Regions from separate parts of the Bacillus sp. 1NLA3E genome, predicted to be linked through region 1. Evidence: predicted binding sites of a transcription regulator. Region 1 holds the regulator's gene; each other region holds the start of a gene.

Region 1 (5,091 bases):
ATCAGTTTCATTTTTAAAGGTATACATTCAATCTTTTAGAAAACAGCATAAAATAATTACCGTTTCAAGATTTCCCTAGTCCTCAGCAAGTTCAGCCCATTCCTCCATCAGTTCTTCAAGCGTGGAATGTGCCGCCTCGTTTTGGCCGTTAAGCTCCAACACTTTTTCATGGTTTTGGTATATCTCTGGGTCACATAATAGCTGTTCGTTAGTTGAGATCAGTGTCTCTAATTTTTCGACACTCGCCTCAATTTCCTCCATTCTTCTCTGTCGTTGGCGCTCCAATTTTTTTGTTTCCTTATCCTGTTGATAAGTATTTTTTACTGGAGTGCCAGCAAGTGTTGTCCCCACCTTAGGTGTATTCTCAAGTGCTTTTAGCTCAACTTGTTCGAGTTTCTTTTCAACGTAGTAGTCATAATCACCTAAATATTCGACAGCGCCGTTCTTCCCTAATTCGATCACTTTTGTAACGATTCGATTAATGAAATAACGGTCATGTGAAACGAATAAAATAGTTCCAGGATAATCGATGAGGGCGTTTTCTAGTACCTCTTTGCTGTCTAAATCCAGATGGTTCGTGGGCTCATCAAGAATGAGGAGATTAGCTTTTTCCATCATAAGCTTGGCGAGGGCAAGTCGAGCTTTTTCTCCGCCGCTTAAGGTTGAAACAATTTTCAAAACATCGTCACCCGAAAATAAAAAATTACCTAAAACAGTTCGAACTTCTTTTTCAGGCTTTAACGGATATTCATCCCATAGTTCATTTAACACACGTTTATTTGATGTTAATTCAGCTTGTTCCTGATCATAATAGCCAATCGAGACGTTGGAGCCTAATTGGAATGTGCCAGCTAACGGATCTAGTTTTTGTACAATAGTTTTTAATAAGGTGGATTTACCGATCCCATTCGGCCCAACCAGCGCGATACTTTCCCCACGGGTAATTCGAATGGATATATTTTCAGATACCCTTTCTTCACCATAACCAACAGCGACAGAATGGACGTTTAACACTTCATTTCCGCTTTGTTTTTCAATATCAAAAGAGAATGTAGCTGATTTCTCATTTCCTAGAGGCCGGTTCATAACATCCATTCGATTAAGTTGTTTCCGCCGGCTTTGCGCCCTTTTTGTAGTGGATGCACGGGCGAGGTTTCGAGCAACAAAATCTTGTAACTTCGTAATTTCATCCTGCTGCTTTTCATACATCTTCATTTCACGTTCATAGTTTTCTGCCTTGTGCACGAGATAGGAACTATAATTTCCTGTGAATTTTAGGATTTGTTGCCGTGACATTTCATAAACCTGGTTGACAACTTTGTCTAAAAAGTAGCGATCATGAGAAACAATTAAAATAGCTCCTTCGTAATTTTGTAAATACTGTTCTAACCAGGACAATGTTTCAATGTCTAAATGGTTGGTGGGTTCGTCCAAAATAAGAATATCGGGTTTGGTTAATAATAATTTTCCAAGTGCAAGCCGCGTTTTTTGGCCACCACTCAGGCTGGAAATTTTGGTAGAATAATCAAAGGTATGAAAATTTAAACCGTGAAGAACGGAACGAATATCGGCCTCGTATTGGTACCCTCCAAGGTCTTTAAATTGAACCTGCAAGAGGTCATAATCCTTTAATAATTTTTCGTAAGTGCTTGTTTCTTTTAATATTGCTGGATCAGACATTTGTTCTTCATATTGTCGAAGCTTTTGTTCAAGAATTCGTAATCCAGCAAAAACCGTAAGCATTTCTTCCCAAATGGAAAGGCTTGATTCCAGCCCTGTATTTTGTGCTAAATACCCAATCGTAACTTCCTTTGGTTTCATGATTTCTCCAGAATCAAAGGACATCTGCCCAGCAATGATTTTTAGCAGAGTAGATTTTCCAGCACCGTTACGGCCGACTAAGGCAATTCTATCTCGAGTTTGTACTTCTAGTTTAATATTAGATAAAATAAGATCTGCACCATAATATTTATTTAATTGGTTTACTTGTAATAATATCATTGTTTTTCACCTCTATTGCGATAGAGTAAGTTTATCGTATTCCTATCATATCAGCAATAACTCCAATCTTGTGAAGGAAAATACAAGTTGATACATACATGTTTGGAAAAATAGTGTATGATTTTGTTAGAAAGGTGTGTACATATGGGAGAATTTACGCATTTTAATGAAGAAGGCCGTGCTAAAATGGTCGATGTTAGCAGTAAACCTGAAACAATTAGAACAGCTCTCGCTTATTCAAGTATTACTGTTAGCTGTGATATTTATGAAAAAATAACCAATAATGAAATGAAAAAAGGGGATGTCCTAGCAGTTGCACAAGTTGCAGCAGTAATGGCATGTAAAAAAACTTGGGATATTATTCCAATGTGTCACCCGATTCCCTTAAATGGTGTAGATATTTCTTTTTCATGGGGAAAAGAAAATAATGACTATATTTTGCACATTTCAGCAAAGGTTAAAACAAAAGGAAATACAGGTGTGGAAATGGAAGCGTTAACAGCAGCCTCGGTTTGTGCTTTAACGGTTTACGATATGTGTAAGGCAGTCGATAAAGGTATGGTAATTGGAAAAACGTTTTTAGTTGAAAAAACAGGTGGGAAAAGCGGAGATTTTCATAGAGAAAACCGTGTGAAATAATTTTATATTGGAGAGGAGAGTTGTTATGGCAAATGAGGGTTCATCCAAAATACCACAGGCCACTGCAAAAAGATTACCACTGTATTATCGTTTCTTAAAAAATTTACATACATCCGGAAAACAGCGCGTTTCATCTGCAGAACTAAGCGAGGCAGTCAAAGTAGATTCTGCGACGATACGCAGAGACTTCTCTTATTTTGGTGCGTTAGGGAAAAAGGGCTACGGTTACAATGTGAATTACCTGTTAACTTTTTTTCGGAAAACGCTTGATCAGGATGAATTGACAAAAGTAGCTTTAATTGGTGTAGGTAATCTAGGCACAGCTTTATTAAATTATAATTTTTTAAAAAATAATAATACGAAGATCGCCATTGCATTTGATGTAGACCCAGCAAAGGTTGGAACAAGTATTCTTGATGTTCCTGTTGCTCATATGGATGATTTAGAGAAAAAAATCAAAGAAGAGAATATTCATGTGGCGATTCTGACGATTCCAGCTCCAGTAGCGCAAGCGACAACTGATCGGTTAACCAGTGGTCCTATTAAAGGAATTCTAAATTTTACGCCAGCACGATTGAATGTTCCTTCGGACATTCGTGTTCATCATATTGATTTGGCCGTAGAATTACAATCACTTGTGTATTTCTTAAAGCACTATCCAAAGGTAGAAGAGGAATAAGGAAAAAATGTACCCATAGAGGGCCGTTGATAAACTAATATGATTTTCAAACCTGTGTAGAATTTATTCTATACAGGTTTTTTATATGGGGAATTTCCAATTTTCCCTTGCATACGAATTCACTATAAAACTTTTGCATTTTGTCATGATATATTCTTTTATTCTTTGTGTTATTTCAATGGGACAATTATACAATGGTATTTGATTAAGTTTTTTCAACACATTTGACCTATTTATTTAAATAATAGGCCCTACCCAAAAAATAACTGTGGATAACTTCCTTTGTTATTTTTATTTATAGATGTGCCGAGGGGATTGGCATGGGTGTCTGTTAAACGATGTTTGTTGATTGTAAGGGAATTTGCGATATTCCAGCGGAAAAAGAAGGGGATGACCCCACGCGAGGCTCGAACGAGGGGGCTTGGCAGTTCGTCCGCGGAAAGGGAGGAGATTCCCTCTTTTTTTGTGTTAACAGCTCTTTTATTTGGAGGTGACCGATATGACAACCAATATGCGCAGAGTTTCATGTGAGCTTGATGAATTCGAACCCCAACTATATATTAATAACAGGAAAAATGAAAAGGTAACTACAGTCATTTTAATAGAGGAAATCCCGTCAGAATTCAAGGATGACATTTTGTATATCTGCAAAGATTTCATACTCCAAGACCCAGCGCAGTTTTGTTCATCTATTAATTTAGTGTGTCTATGTGACCTTGAAATTCCAACTGAGTTGACTTCTTGTGATATGCTCAATCTTATTTTAATTAAGAAGCCGGTCAGCGTTAATACGTTATATGCGCGGATACAAAACATTATCCTCACATCTAGTGATGAAGGTTATATTCCTCAAAAGCTTTTAGACGCTGCATGTTCCGGAAATCTGCAAACCATTGCGGACACAGCTTGTTCCTTACTTGGAAACCCTATTATAATATATGATTTAGGTTTTCAAATTCTTGCTTTTTCTCAAAACTTAAGACCTGAGAATGAGATTTATAAAATGGCCGGACAGGATGAGCAGATGATTCAACAAACAATGGCAGCTTTTTTTCAGGTAAAAGCGTTAGATACGATGCGAGAGAAAGGTTCTTCCTATTTTTGGAAGTGCTACGGCCATGACAAACCTTTGCCGGAAGATACCATACTGATACATGCGCCCATTATGTTGGATAAAGTTATCATTGGATATGCAGTGGTAATGAAAGGATATGTTGATTGGGATGAAAGCGACCTTATTCTGACTGATAAAATATGCAAGATTATCTCCCTTGAAATGAAAAACAACTACTTTAATAAAAATATCAAGGGTATGCTACATGAGCATTTTCTTAGGGATATGCTGGAAAATTCAATTGAAAAAAGAGAATTTATCGAAGCACGAATCAGCACCTTGAATTTGAAATTGAATAAAAATATTTATATGGCTGTGATTCAATCAGTAAATCCAACTCATTTAAACTCGCAATTACATCCAATATTAAAGGAACTAGGAAAGATTTTTAAAAACAGTATTTTTGCCGTATACACAGATCATATTGTATTGATCCATCATAATAATGAAAATCAGGAATTGACGGGTCAGGAGCAGGAGAGGCTCAACACTTATCTTAACGCTTGTGATATGGCTGCTGGTTTTAGTATGTGCTTTCACGATCCCTGTCAAATCAAGCGACATTATCAACAAGCAAAAGATGCTCTGGATATTGGTTTATCTTTACAAAAGCCGGGAAAAGTTTTCTTTTTTCAACAACTATCTATTTACCGATTGT
Region 2 (5,091 bases), 1.6 Mb from region 1:
AATCCTCTCAACCAAGGGTCCTATATAATATAATGCAATTGAATTCATAATTAAATGCAAGAAACCTATATGGATGAAAATAGGGGTCAAGAACCGCCACCATTGACCTTCAATAATTAACGGGTTAAACTTCGCACCAAACTTAATAAGGGTAGTTGAATTAGTGCTTCCCCCGTTTAACTCCATTACAAGTAAAACCGCAATTTGGATTACTAACAAAATATATGTAAAAAATGGCTTTCCATTCTCAAATATTGCCTTTTCTTTTTTCAACTTATTAGCGGAATGAGATATGGCAATTTGCTTAAGGAAGCTAATATCCTGTTCATCATATTCCTTTTCTAATGCAATCGGAATTTGATAACCGAGACAGTCACTTAGTCCTTTTAGCGAGTTGGATAATTGATTTGACTCTAGTAATGTAGTTGTAATGATCGTTTTATTACTCTCTTGATTTAAATATGGCTTATCGATTAGAAATTGATAATCATCCACAGGTGGATAAGGAGTTACGTAAATATTAATTAAATGTAATTCCCCTCGTAAATATCGTTTCCTAAACCTTTCTCCTACGGATGAAATTATTTCTATATCTCTCTGTAGCGAATTGCTCCAATCCAAATTCCGTCGAACAATTCTGATCAGTTGCGCTTGTTTATTTGAAACATTTTCAAGCCAAAGTTCTTGATCATTGCTGGCCATTTGAACAAGACGATAATCTTGATTGATTATTAGAAAATCTGCCAACCTCCAAAATAAATAATCCTCTTGGAAATCCAACTCTTCCCCTACTTTCTCTCTGAACATGCATGGCTATCATTATTTTATTAGCAGTTTTTAGTCTGCAGATTTTTTATTATTTAAATTATTATAAACTATATTTAAATTTATTCATAAAATGAAATGACCAAGAGTTTCATTACTTAGGATAAAACCAAACTTACCTATTTTAGAAAAAATAAAAAGACCTATTTAGGCCTTTTTACCATTCAGTTGGTCCCGAGAAAACGGTCTGCATCATCTTATTTCGAATTCCAGGAATACTTAGTAATGATCCAACAAACAGCTTCCGTGTAAATCCACTTCCTAACAGGACATTTATGAGTCGAAAACGATTTTGAAACGCTAAATATCCAGCCAATCCAATCATAAATATCGAAGCTATTGTTCGCATAATCCATCCCTCCTACCACTAGTGTGTGATATACTGCTCCATTTTATCCTTAATAATTCCTGAATAAAAAGGCATAACATCACGAAAAAAGACTGCCTAGTAGAGGCCACTGCAAAAAGGCTAAAAAATTCATTTTGATTTTAATAAAAGGAGCCGCCAATTAATGAAAAACATTAATTGGCGGCTCCTTTTTTGAACATAGTGAATTTTAGGTTCCCTCTATCACACTGAAAGGGACATTTTTAGCTTTATCATTCTCTTAACATTTACTACAAACGCTGTTAGAAACGCTTGTATTCGCATACCAAATTGACCACGGTATTTTGCCCTGGTCATTCTATGTGCATTCTTTAATTCAGCATTTTTATGTTCAATTTTGGAACGAATTCCTTTTCTTTGGTGATATTCATCAGATTCCAAATATGCCATCTGATGAATATGTTCCTCTGATTTAATACTTATGGAATATGTTTTTTCCTTTGTATTGTTATAACAATCTTCCTTGAAAGGACACTTTTTACAAAGGTTTGTATCAAAGTAAAAGGTTAAGCATTGGTTAGTACCCGTTTCTTTTCTTCCAGTTTTAGCCTTCCTTATACTTGTATGCCCTGCAGGGCATATAACTTCGTCATTTTCCTTGTCATATTGAAATTTATCATCTTCTCGAATTCCATAGACTGCTGGACTTAAAGGAATCGAAGCTTTAATCTCATCTGTTTGAAGGAAGGTTAAATTTTCCTTTCTAGAATATGCTGTATCGGCAAGAACTTCATCAATCGTTATTTGTTGTTCTTTTGTCTTGTTAACCAAAGTTTGTAGCTGTTTTCCATCATCTTCATTTCCTGGAGTAACATGAATGGCAGTAATGATTTCTTCTTCAGTCATAGCAATGTGATTCTTATATCCATAAAAAGATCTTGACTTAGATTTCCTTCCAAAACGTGCATCTGGGTCAACTGCAGATGCAATCCCTTTGTTAGTTAAAAGTCTCTCATCATCAACAATTTGCTTTACGATGTTTATCTTTTCAAGCAAGCTGCCTTCGGCATCTGGGAGTTTTTCATCTAATAGATCCTTTAGTTCTACTAAATATTGCAAAAGTTGTTTCGCCTTTTCCTCATCCGTTCCCTTTAATTTTGGAAATGTTGGAAGCTTTTTATAAAGACTGGAATACTGTTTCTTTACCCCTTTTAGAAGACGATTAGCTGCTTTTTTCAAAACATCTAATGGCTTTTCCTTGGCTGCGTTAGCAAGAGTATGAGTTGAATCAATAATCAGAGCCTTAGACTGAATCAATCCTTTTTCTACACATTGTTTTACAATATGCTCAAGAACCATTTCAACCCTATTTGCTCCTAGTCTATGTACACGGAATCGGCTAAGTTGGGAAGCATCTGGTAAATTATCTTCTGGATTTAAACCTAAAAACCACTTATAGGCTAAATTGTATTGCGAATCCTCAATTACTCTTTCATCCGATAAATTATAAAGGAATTGGAGAAATAGGAGACGAAACAACAATTCAGGCTCATTTGCAGGTCTACCGTAAAACTCACTATATGATTCTTTAACTAAATTATTAATAAAGGAAAAGTCCACTAGTTCATGAACGCGTCTTAAAATATGATTTTCTGGCACAAAAGAATATAGGTCCGAATGAAAGGATAGGCTTGATTGATTATGATTAAGTAACATTGCTTAAACTCCAATACAGATAATTAATATATCTTTATTTTAACAAAAAAACGCCCCGAAGGGCGTTTCTTCTAAAAAATGTAAGTGTTTTGCAGTGGCCTCTAGTAGACAGTCTTTTTCATAAAACTATTTAGGAAAAATGGTTCCTAAAAGATTTTTTAGAACAGATGAGGAATGGCTGAATTTCTCCTGTTCCTCTTTGCTTAAGGTTATTTCGACTACCTCACGGATACCATTTCGGTTCACAACTGCTGGAACACCAATAAAAACATCATCCTGTCCATACTTATTTTCCAAATAAGCAGAGACAGTTAACACTGAATTTTCATTTTGTAAAATGGCTTTTGTAAGCCTTACGAGTCCCATGGCTATCCCATAGAAGGTTGCACCTTTGCGTTGGATAATTTGGTAGGCCGCATCTCTAACGTTCAAGAAAAGCGTATCTAGATCTTCTTGTTGGAAATTCGGTTTATTCTTTGTCCAATCTGAGATAGGTAGCCCAGCGATATCAGCTTGACTCCAGACTGGCAACTCTGTGTCTCCATGTTCTCCAATAATATAAGCATGGACATTACGCGGGTCAACAGCAAAATAATCACCTAGCAAATAACGGAAACGTGCTGTATCTAAAATGGTTCCAGAACCGATAATTCGTTCTTTTGGAAGGCCTGAAAATTTCCACGTTACGTACGTTAAAATATCCACTGGATTAGTTGCCACGACGAAAATTCCGTCAAAGCCACTTCCCATAACTTGTTCGACAATCCCTTTAAAGATTGCTGTATTTTTCCCAACAAGATCAAGTCTTGTTTCACCAGGTTTTTGATTTGCACCTGCACAAATTACCACTATATCAGCATCTTTACAATCAGCATAATCACCAAACCAGATTTTCGTTGCTGAAGGGGCAAATGGTAAACCATGATTTAAATCCATTGCGTCTCCTTCAGACTTCTCCTTATTTAAATCAATTAGTACAAATTCTTCAACTACACCTTGGTTTAACATAGCAAATGCATAACTAGATCCAACTGCACCAGTACCAATTAAAGCGACTCTATTCACTCGACCTATCATTTTTGTACCCTCCGGAATAATAAGATTTCTTTTATCATTATTTCCATGATGCCTAAAAAAACACGTTATTTTTGCTGCTAATTAGATTGTGCATTATTTCACAAACATTTTCAAGTCAATTTTTCTAATGTAAGCGTAAGCTTTATGAAGAAATCGTTACATTTATTTTAAGAAGCACAGGGTACCGACAATTGTTGCTAAAAGACCTGAAAGGAAGTTAACAACTTCATTATTCATAAATGGAATCCCTCTTTTTAGCTTTGTCCGTTGGTTACAATGGATTGTTTTTTCCGTTTCAGTTTGGCAAATAGGACAGAGGTAGGAAGCTTGTAGAAAGGCCCCCATAATAGTGTCGAAAACATTGCCCAAAAAGCCAAACAGGAAGATGAAGGAAAGATAATATAAATCCAACTTAAAAAGGAAAGTAGCAAAAACAGCAATTAGGAGGGAGCCCAAGAGCGCTGCGAAGGATCCAAGCAGGCTAACCGCACCGGAAGTTCCTTTTTCTGACCTTTTGAAAGTTCTAATGAACAATGGCGGGTGCTTACTTAAAGTTCCAATTTCAGAAGCCCACGTGTCCGAATTTGCACTTGCGATTGATACTGAAAACGCCAAAATCCAGATTGGGTGTTCATAATAAAAGAAAAGCAAACTAGAAACAACAGCAATGCCACCGTTTGCAAGTACTTGTTGCCAATCTCTCCGAGAACCTTTTGCATTTTTTTGCTCAATTTGACTCTTAAAATCATCCTTAAACTTTGACCATAAACTTGATGTAGAAAAAAATAGCCCCAATAACACTAATCCTTTCCAGCCAAACCCAAGTGCAACAGAAATCCCAACTGCTGCGGCTGTCACAGAACCAGAAAAAGTTAAGTATCGAAGGTAATAGCCAGAAAAAACAGTAGCTAAAATAACAACTATATACAGTATAATGTTAACCATTTGTATTAATAACCTCATGATCCGTTATGATCTTTGCAACAGGTAGATCGTGATCTTCAACAGGAAGATGCGGGACAATTTGAATATCAAAACATAATGACAGCTTGTCTCCATGATAATTCTTAAGGTATCGATCATAATACCCGCCACCGAATCCCATCCTATATCCTTCCCTAGAAAAAGCAAGACCTGGTACAATG
Region 3 (5,091 bases), 1.9 Mb from region 1:
TTTCCGTTATTTATTTGTTACAATATAAAAAGACATAAGGATTTTGCACTGAGGTGAAATAATGAAAAAAGATCAAATTAAAATGGTTCTTTCCAAATTCAGCTTGTTTCGAGATTTAAATGATCAAGAGCTTGCAAAAATTGTGGACATTGCCATTGCACGAGACTGGAAAAAAAATACTCATGCTTTTTTACAAGGTGACCCTCTAACAAATGTTTATTTCATCTTTGAAGGCAAAGTAAAAATTTATAAAAGTGATTCAAGTGGAAGAGAGCAGATCGTGGCCATAGCTAAATCTGGAGAAATGTTTCCTCACGTTGGCTTTTTCCGAAAAGGTGAATATCCTGCATTTGCAGAAATAATTGAAAACTCAAAACTTGTGGTTGTACCAATTGATCAATTTGAAAAGGTTTTAATAGAAAATCCACATTTATGTATTAAAGTATTTAAGGTGCTTGGAGAAAAAATCATTGATTTACAGGACCGCTTAGAAGAACAAATATTAAATAATACTTACGAACAAATTATTAAACTACTTGTTAGACTGGCTGAAAAGAATGGAACCATGTTTGAGGATGGAAGAATATTGTTAAAGTCAGAATTCACCAACAAAGACCTCGCCAACATGATAGGTACAACTAGAGAGACAGTCAGCCGCACACTCACCAAGATGAAAAAAGAAGAGCTGATTGAAGTTAATGCAAACGGGGACATGATCCTAGACCCTCAGGTTCTATTGGATGAAATTTTTTAGAAAAAAAAAACAACCGCAGAGAGGTAAAGGCGGTTGTTTTTTTTTTATTTGTGTTAATTAAGCATTTAACATTGCTTGCATATCTTCTTGTGCATTTCCAATCAACTTAAGGTTAAAAGTCTCTTGAAGTACATTTAAGACACCTTCAGAAATGAATTCTGGAGCCTTTGGTCCAATGCGAATATCTTGAATGCCTAGGCTGAATAATCCTAGCAAAATAGCCACAGCTTTTTGCTCAAACCAAGATAGTACGATACTTACTGGCAACTCGTTTACAGAACAGCCAAATGCGTCTGCTAAAGCAAGGGCAATTTTCACCGTAGAGCCTGAGTTGTTACATTGACCTAAATCGATATAACGTGGAATCTCTGTGCCTGGAACAACACCGTAGTCCACATCATTAAAACGGAATTTACCACATGAAGTCGTTAAGATAACTGTTTCTGGTGGTAAAGATGTTGCCAACTCACGGTAATATTCACCGCCTGTACCTGGTGCATCGCAACCAGCAATTACAAAGAAACGCTTAATTTTTCCCTCTTTAACAGCTGCGATTACTTCAGGAGCCAATCCAAGTACTGTTTCATGATGGAATCCAGTTAATAAGGTTTCGTCTGACTCAATATTTGCTTCAGGAAGCTCAAGCGCACGATTAATTAATGGAGAGAAATCATCGTTTTCAATTTTTTGTACATTTTCTAAACCAGCAACCTCATAAGAGAACATACGATCAGCGTATGAACCTTTAATTGGCATTACACAGTTAGTTGTCGCTAAAATTGCTCCAGGGAATTTCTCAAACAAACGACGTTGGTCATACCATGCCTTACCTATATTCCCCTTTAGGTGAGAGAATTTTTTCAAAGCTGGATAGCCATGAGCTGGAAGCATTTCTGAATGCGTATAAATATTGATGCCTTTTCCTTCAGTTTGCTTCAATAATTCTTCTAAAGCGAATAAATTATGTCCGGAAACGACAATCGCTTTTCCCTCGATTTTATTCTGAGACACACGGATCGGTTCTGGAATTCCAAGACGGCTGGTATGAGCCTCATCTAGTACTTCCATCATTCTAACAGCTGCTTGCCCCACTTGCATTGCCATATTAATGTGTTCTTGCACATTAAAATTAGAGTTTGTTAATGTCATGTATAACGCTTCTTGAGTGGTTTTATCAACAAATGCATCTGTGTATCCTAGTTGGTTTGCATGGGTCCGATAAGCTGCAATCCCTTTTAATCCGAAAATAATGGTGTCCTGTAGGCTAGCTATTGTTTCGTCTTTACCGCAGACTCCTACAACAGTACATCCGCCAGTTGGAGTTTGTTCACATTGATAACAAAACATGTTTTCTCCTCACTTTCAATCAATCTACAGTTACATCATACAGGTGATTCAGAAAATAAAATGTGATAAATGCCACAAAACTCATTTTTTCAAAAAATATTCATAAAACGTTTTCAATCTGGTCAATGAACCACATTTTGGGTAAATGCATAGAATGTTAGCAAACTTCTGTATGAGAGGAGCCAAGGAGTCATGACTTCTAAACTTCCGTTTGACCCTAATAATGAAGAACATCCTACACACTTCGGAGATATTATGAAGCAAATGAACCAATTTTTTCAGGAGAAACCGATGCGAGGAATATTACAAACCATCGATGATTTTTTTAAGAGTCCCTTTCCGGTAAATTCCTTCCCCATCGACGTTTCAGAAAATGAAAAGGACCATATTGTTACCGCCAAGCTGCCAGGAGTAACCATAGAACAAATTCAAATCAATGTACTAGGGAATGCCATGTCTATCGTCGTGAATAATCAAGAGGTCATCACTGAAGCGGACGAGAACAATCAACTTTATCGAAAAAGACAATCTCTTTCACAAACAAGCAGAACCATTTCGCTTCCTTTCCAAATAAACGAGAAAGCCGTGAAAGCCAGCTATAAAGACGGTCTACTTGAAATTCGCGTTCCCAAACAAGCAGGAAAAAAAATCATCATTGATCAAGAGTAAGAAAAAAAGAGGCTGACTCTCGTCAACCTCAGGCTGTCGAGAAACTATCGACAGTCTATTATTTTACCTGAAAAATTTAGTAATTCACCGCGTTAATTTTTTATAATAATTAGGCTGTTTAATTGGTCTGTTGATTTCCGTTCCAGGCGCTTCGCTTTCCGCGGGGCGGGCGGTGAGCCTCCTCGGCGCTAAAGCGCCTGCGGGGTCTCACCTGTCCCGCTGCTCCCGCAGGAGTCTTCGCGCCTTCCACTCCAATCAACAGAGCGGTTCAAATACAGACCTTTCACTCAATCAATAAATAATAAAAATAAGTGGTGAAATCATTGTTTAAGCCAAAAGTGTCTAGCCAAAGTGAATATGAATGTGGGTCTATTGATGATTTAGTTCCAGACGATCACCTTCTACGCTTGATTCACTAATAAATCGATTTTTCGTTTCTTCTTGAAAAGGTCCTTCCTTATTAAGTTGTTTTCTGAACTTATATGTTCCCACTAAGCGGCGATTTCGGACAGCTTTGGTGAATTCAAGGACACTCGTGAGAAATGGGACTCAAAGAGCTGCAATGTTGCCCTAAAATTCAAGAGTCTTGGAAAAATGGGAATCAAAGAGTCGCTATGATGACCAAAATTCTTGAGTCGCGGAAAAACGGGAGCCACAGAGCCACATTTAGCTAGGTTGGATAAGTTGTGTTGCAATCCTTTAGGTTGATTTGCCACTTGTTGATTGGAGCGAAGCACCTGGAGCGGATATCAACAGGTCTCTTAGCATAGGCAATCTATGAAAATTCTGAGAAAATAACCTTTTTCGAGAATCTGAGGTTGACTTTCGTCAACCTCTTTTCTTCCTTCGTATTGGGGGAGAATATGAATTATTCCCGGTTTTTATCCATGGAGTTCTTTGGTAGTTTGCCTGAATTCGGTTTTTCAAGCCATTCGCAAGCATATTAAAAGAAACCGTCGTTATTAATAGGGAAATAAGCGGAATAACCAACACATGTTGATTACTATAAATATTCGCCCTAGCCTGCCCCACTAATCCAGCTAGTTCTTTTGTAATAGAATGATAAATAATTGGATCGAATGTAACATATGTTCCTCCCACAAAAATATTCATTAGGGCCAATTGACCCATAATCGTCATACAAAAGACGATTTCCAAAATAAACATCACCAGTAATGATTCTTTTAGTTGTGGAAAGATATGCTTCCACACAATTCTATTTCTCCCTGCTCCTAATGTACTAGCTGCCTCAATAAAAATAGATTTGTACACTTCTTGCGTCTTTAACCTCACAGAAGAAATAATACTTGGAATGCTAATGATTGAGGTAATCAAAATAAAATAGAAAACCAGAGTATTAGGGTCTATTAGACTATTAAAGGTTATTGGCTTCAAGAAAAAATAGACTACTAAAAAAAGAGGAACATAACTCCATGCATTTTCAATCGCTTCCATCCATCCAGGAGTTTTTTTCCATGTTCCAATATAGATTCCCGCGAGAGTTCCTAAAGACATTTTAATTACAGTGATGATAATCGAGATAAATATGGTATAGCGTAATCCAAATAATACCATGGAGAGCATGTCATATCCCCACTTGTCCGTACCTAACGGAAAATTCTTTGACTTAAATGGCTCAAGCGGAGGTGCAAACACTTTACCGTTTGTGTAATGAGTTTCAAGAGCTTCGGTTAAAGTGTGAGGTGCAAGTAAAGGACCGATAATGGAAAGCAAAATAAGGACGACAACAAAAAAAGCGCCCACATATAAAGAGTAATTTATTCGCAGAAATTTATTCATAGAGAAATCCTCGTTTAAATAGATAGAATAACAAGCTAACAGTAAAATAGACAATTAGAGAAATCAGTAGCATCGAAAACAAACCAATAGCAATTGGCTGAATTTGATTACTTTGAAAGATAAATTTAGTTATCCCTGGCACATTCAATAAATATTCAATAATAAATAGGTTACCAACAGCTAACGAGATTATTTTTGTTAACTCTGCAAAAATAAACGGTTCAATATTTTTGAAAACATGCTGAAAGTTTATGTAATTTGAGCTAAGCCCTTTTGAAACTGCAGTCCGAATGTAATCCTCACCGCTCGTTTGATAATATTTTAAGGAGACAAGCTTAAATAAATAAAGTGTAGGAGACAGAGCAATAAGAATTATGGGAAACCACATATTTAATAGCCCTGCATCTGGTCTTAGTGAAATCATTCTAAATCCTGTTATTTGATAAATCTTAATCGCAATAAATAATGAAATGACAATTAACATAAAATCTGGAATAGCTGCAATTAAATTCATGATCAGC

The links. The regulator Rex, encoded in region 1, represses fermentation and respiration genes when NADH is low (regulators of the CRP and FNR family bind a similar motif). The targets are predictions, from matches to a motif close to TTGTGAAATATTTCACAA.
Region 2: B1NLA3E_RS16490 (L-lactate dehydrogenase) is a predicted target of Rex. The motif match lies at 4,033-4,050, and genes of this name have one in related genera.
Region 3: hcp (hydroxylamine reductase) is a predicted target of Rex. The motif match lies at 2,162-2,179, and genes of this name have one in related genera.

Annotation. Positions count from the first base shown of each region.
Region 1 covers NC_021171.1:224,855-229,945, forward strand. The annotation lists gene B1NLA3E_RS01230 (ABC-F family ATP-binding cassette domain-containing protein) at 76-2,001, opposite strand; gene moaC (cyclic pyranopterin monophosphate synthase MoaC) at 2,146-2,640, shown strand; gene B1NLA3E_RS01240 (redox-sensing transcriptional repressor Rex) at 2,666-3,319, shown strand; gene B1NLA3E_RS01245 (PucR family transcriptional regulator) at 3,957-5,091, shown strand, end outside.
Region 2 covers NC_021171.1:3,443,235-3,448,325, forward strand. The annotation lists gene B1NLA3E_RS16475 (rhomboid family protein) at 1-780, opposite strand, end outside; gene B1NLA3E_RS16480 (hypothetical protein) at 983-1,174, opposite strand; gene B1NLA3E_RS16485 (IS1182 family transposase) at 1,397-2,869, opposite strand; gene B1NLA3E_RS16490 (L-lactate dehydrogenase) at 2,996-3,946, opposite strand; gene B1NLA3E_RS16495 (DUF92 domain-containing protein) at 4,109-4,891, opposite strand; gene B1NLA3E_RS16500 (5-formyltetrahydrofolate cyclo-ligase) at 4,884-5,091, opposite strand, start outside.
Region 3 covers NC_021171.1:3,187,519-3,192,609, forward strand. The annotation lists gene B1NLA3E_RS15180 (Crp/Fnr family transcriptional regulator) at 62-754, shown strand; gene hcp (hydroxylamine reductase) at 812-2,101, opposite strand; gene B1NLA3E_RS15190 (Hsp20/alpha crystallin family protein) at 2,294-2,770, shown strand; gene B1NLA3E_RS15195 (ABC transporter permease subunit) at 3,599-4,570, opposite strand; gene B1NLA3E_RS15200 (ABC transporter permease subunit) at 4,563-5,091, opposite strand, start outside.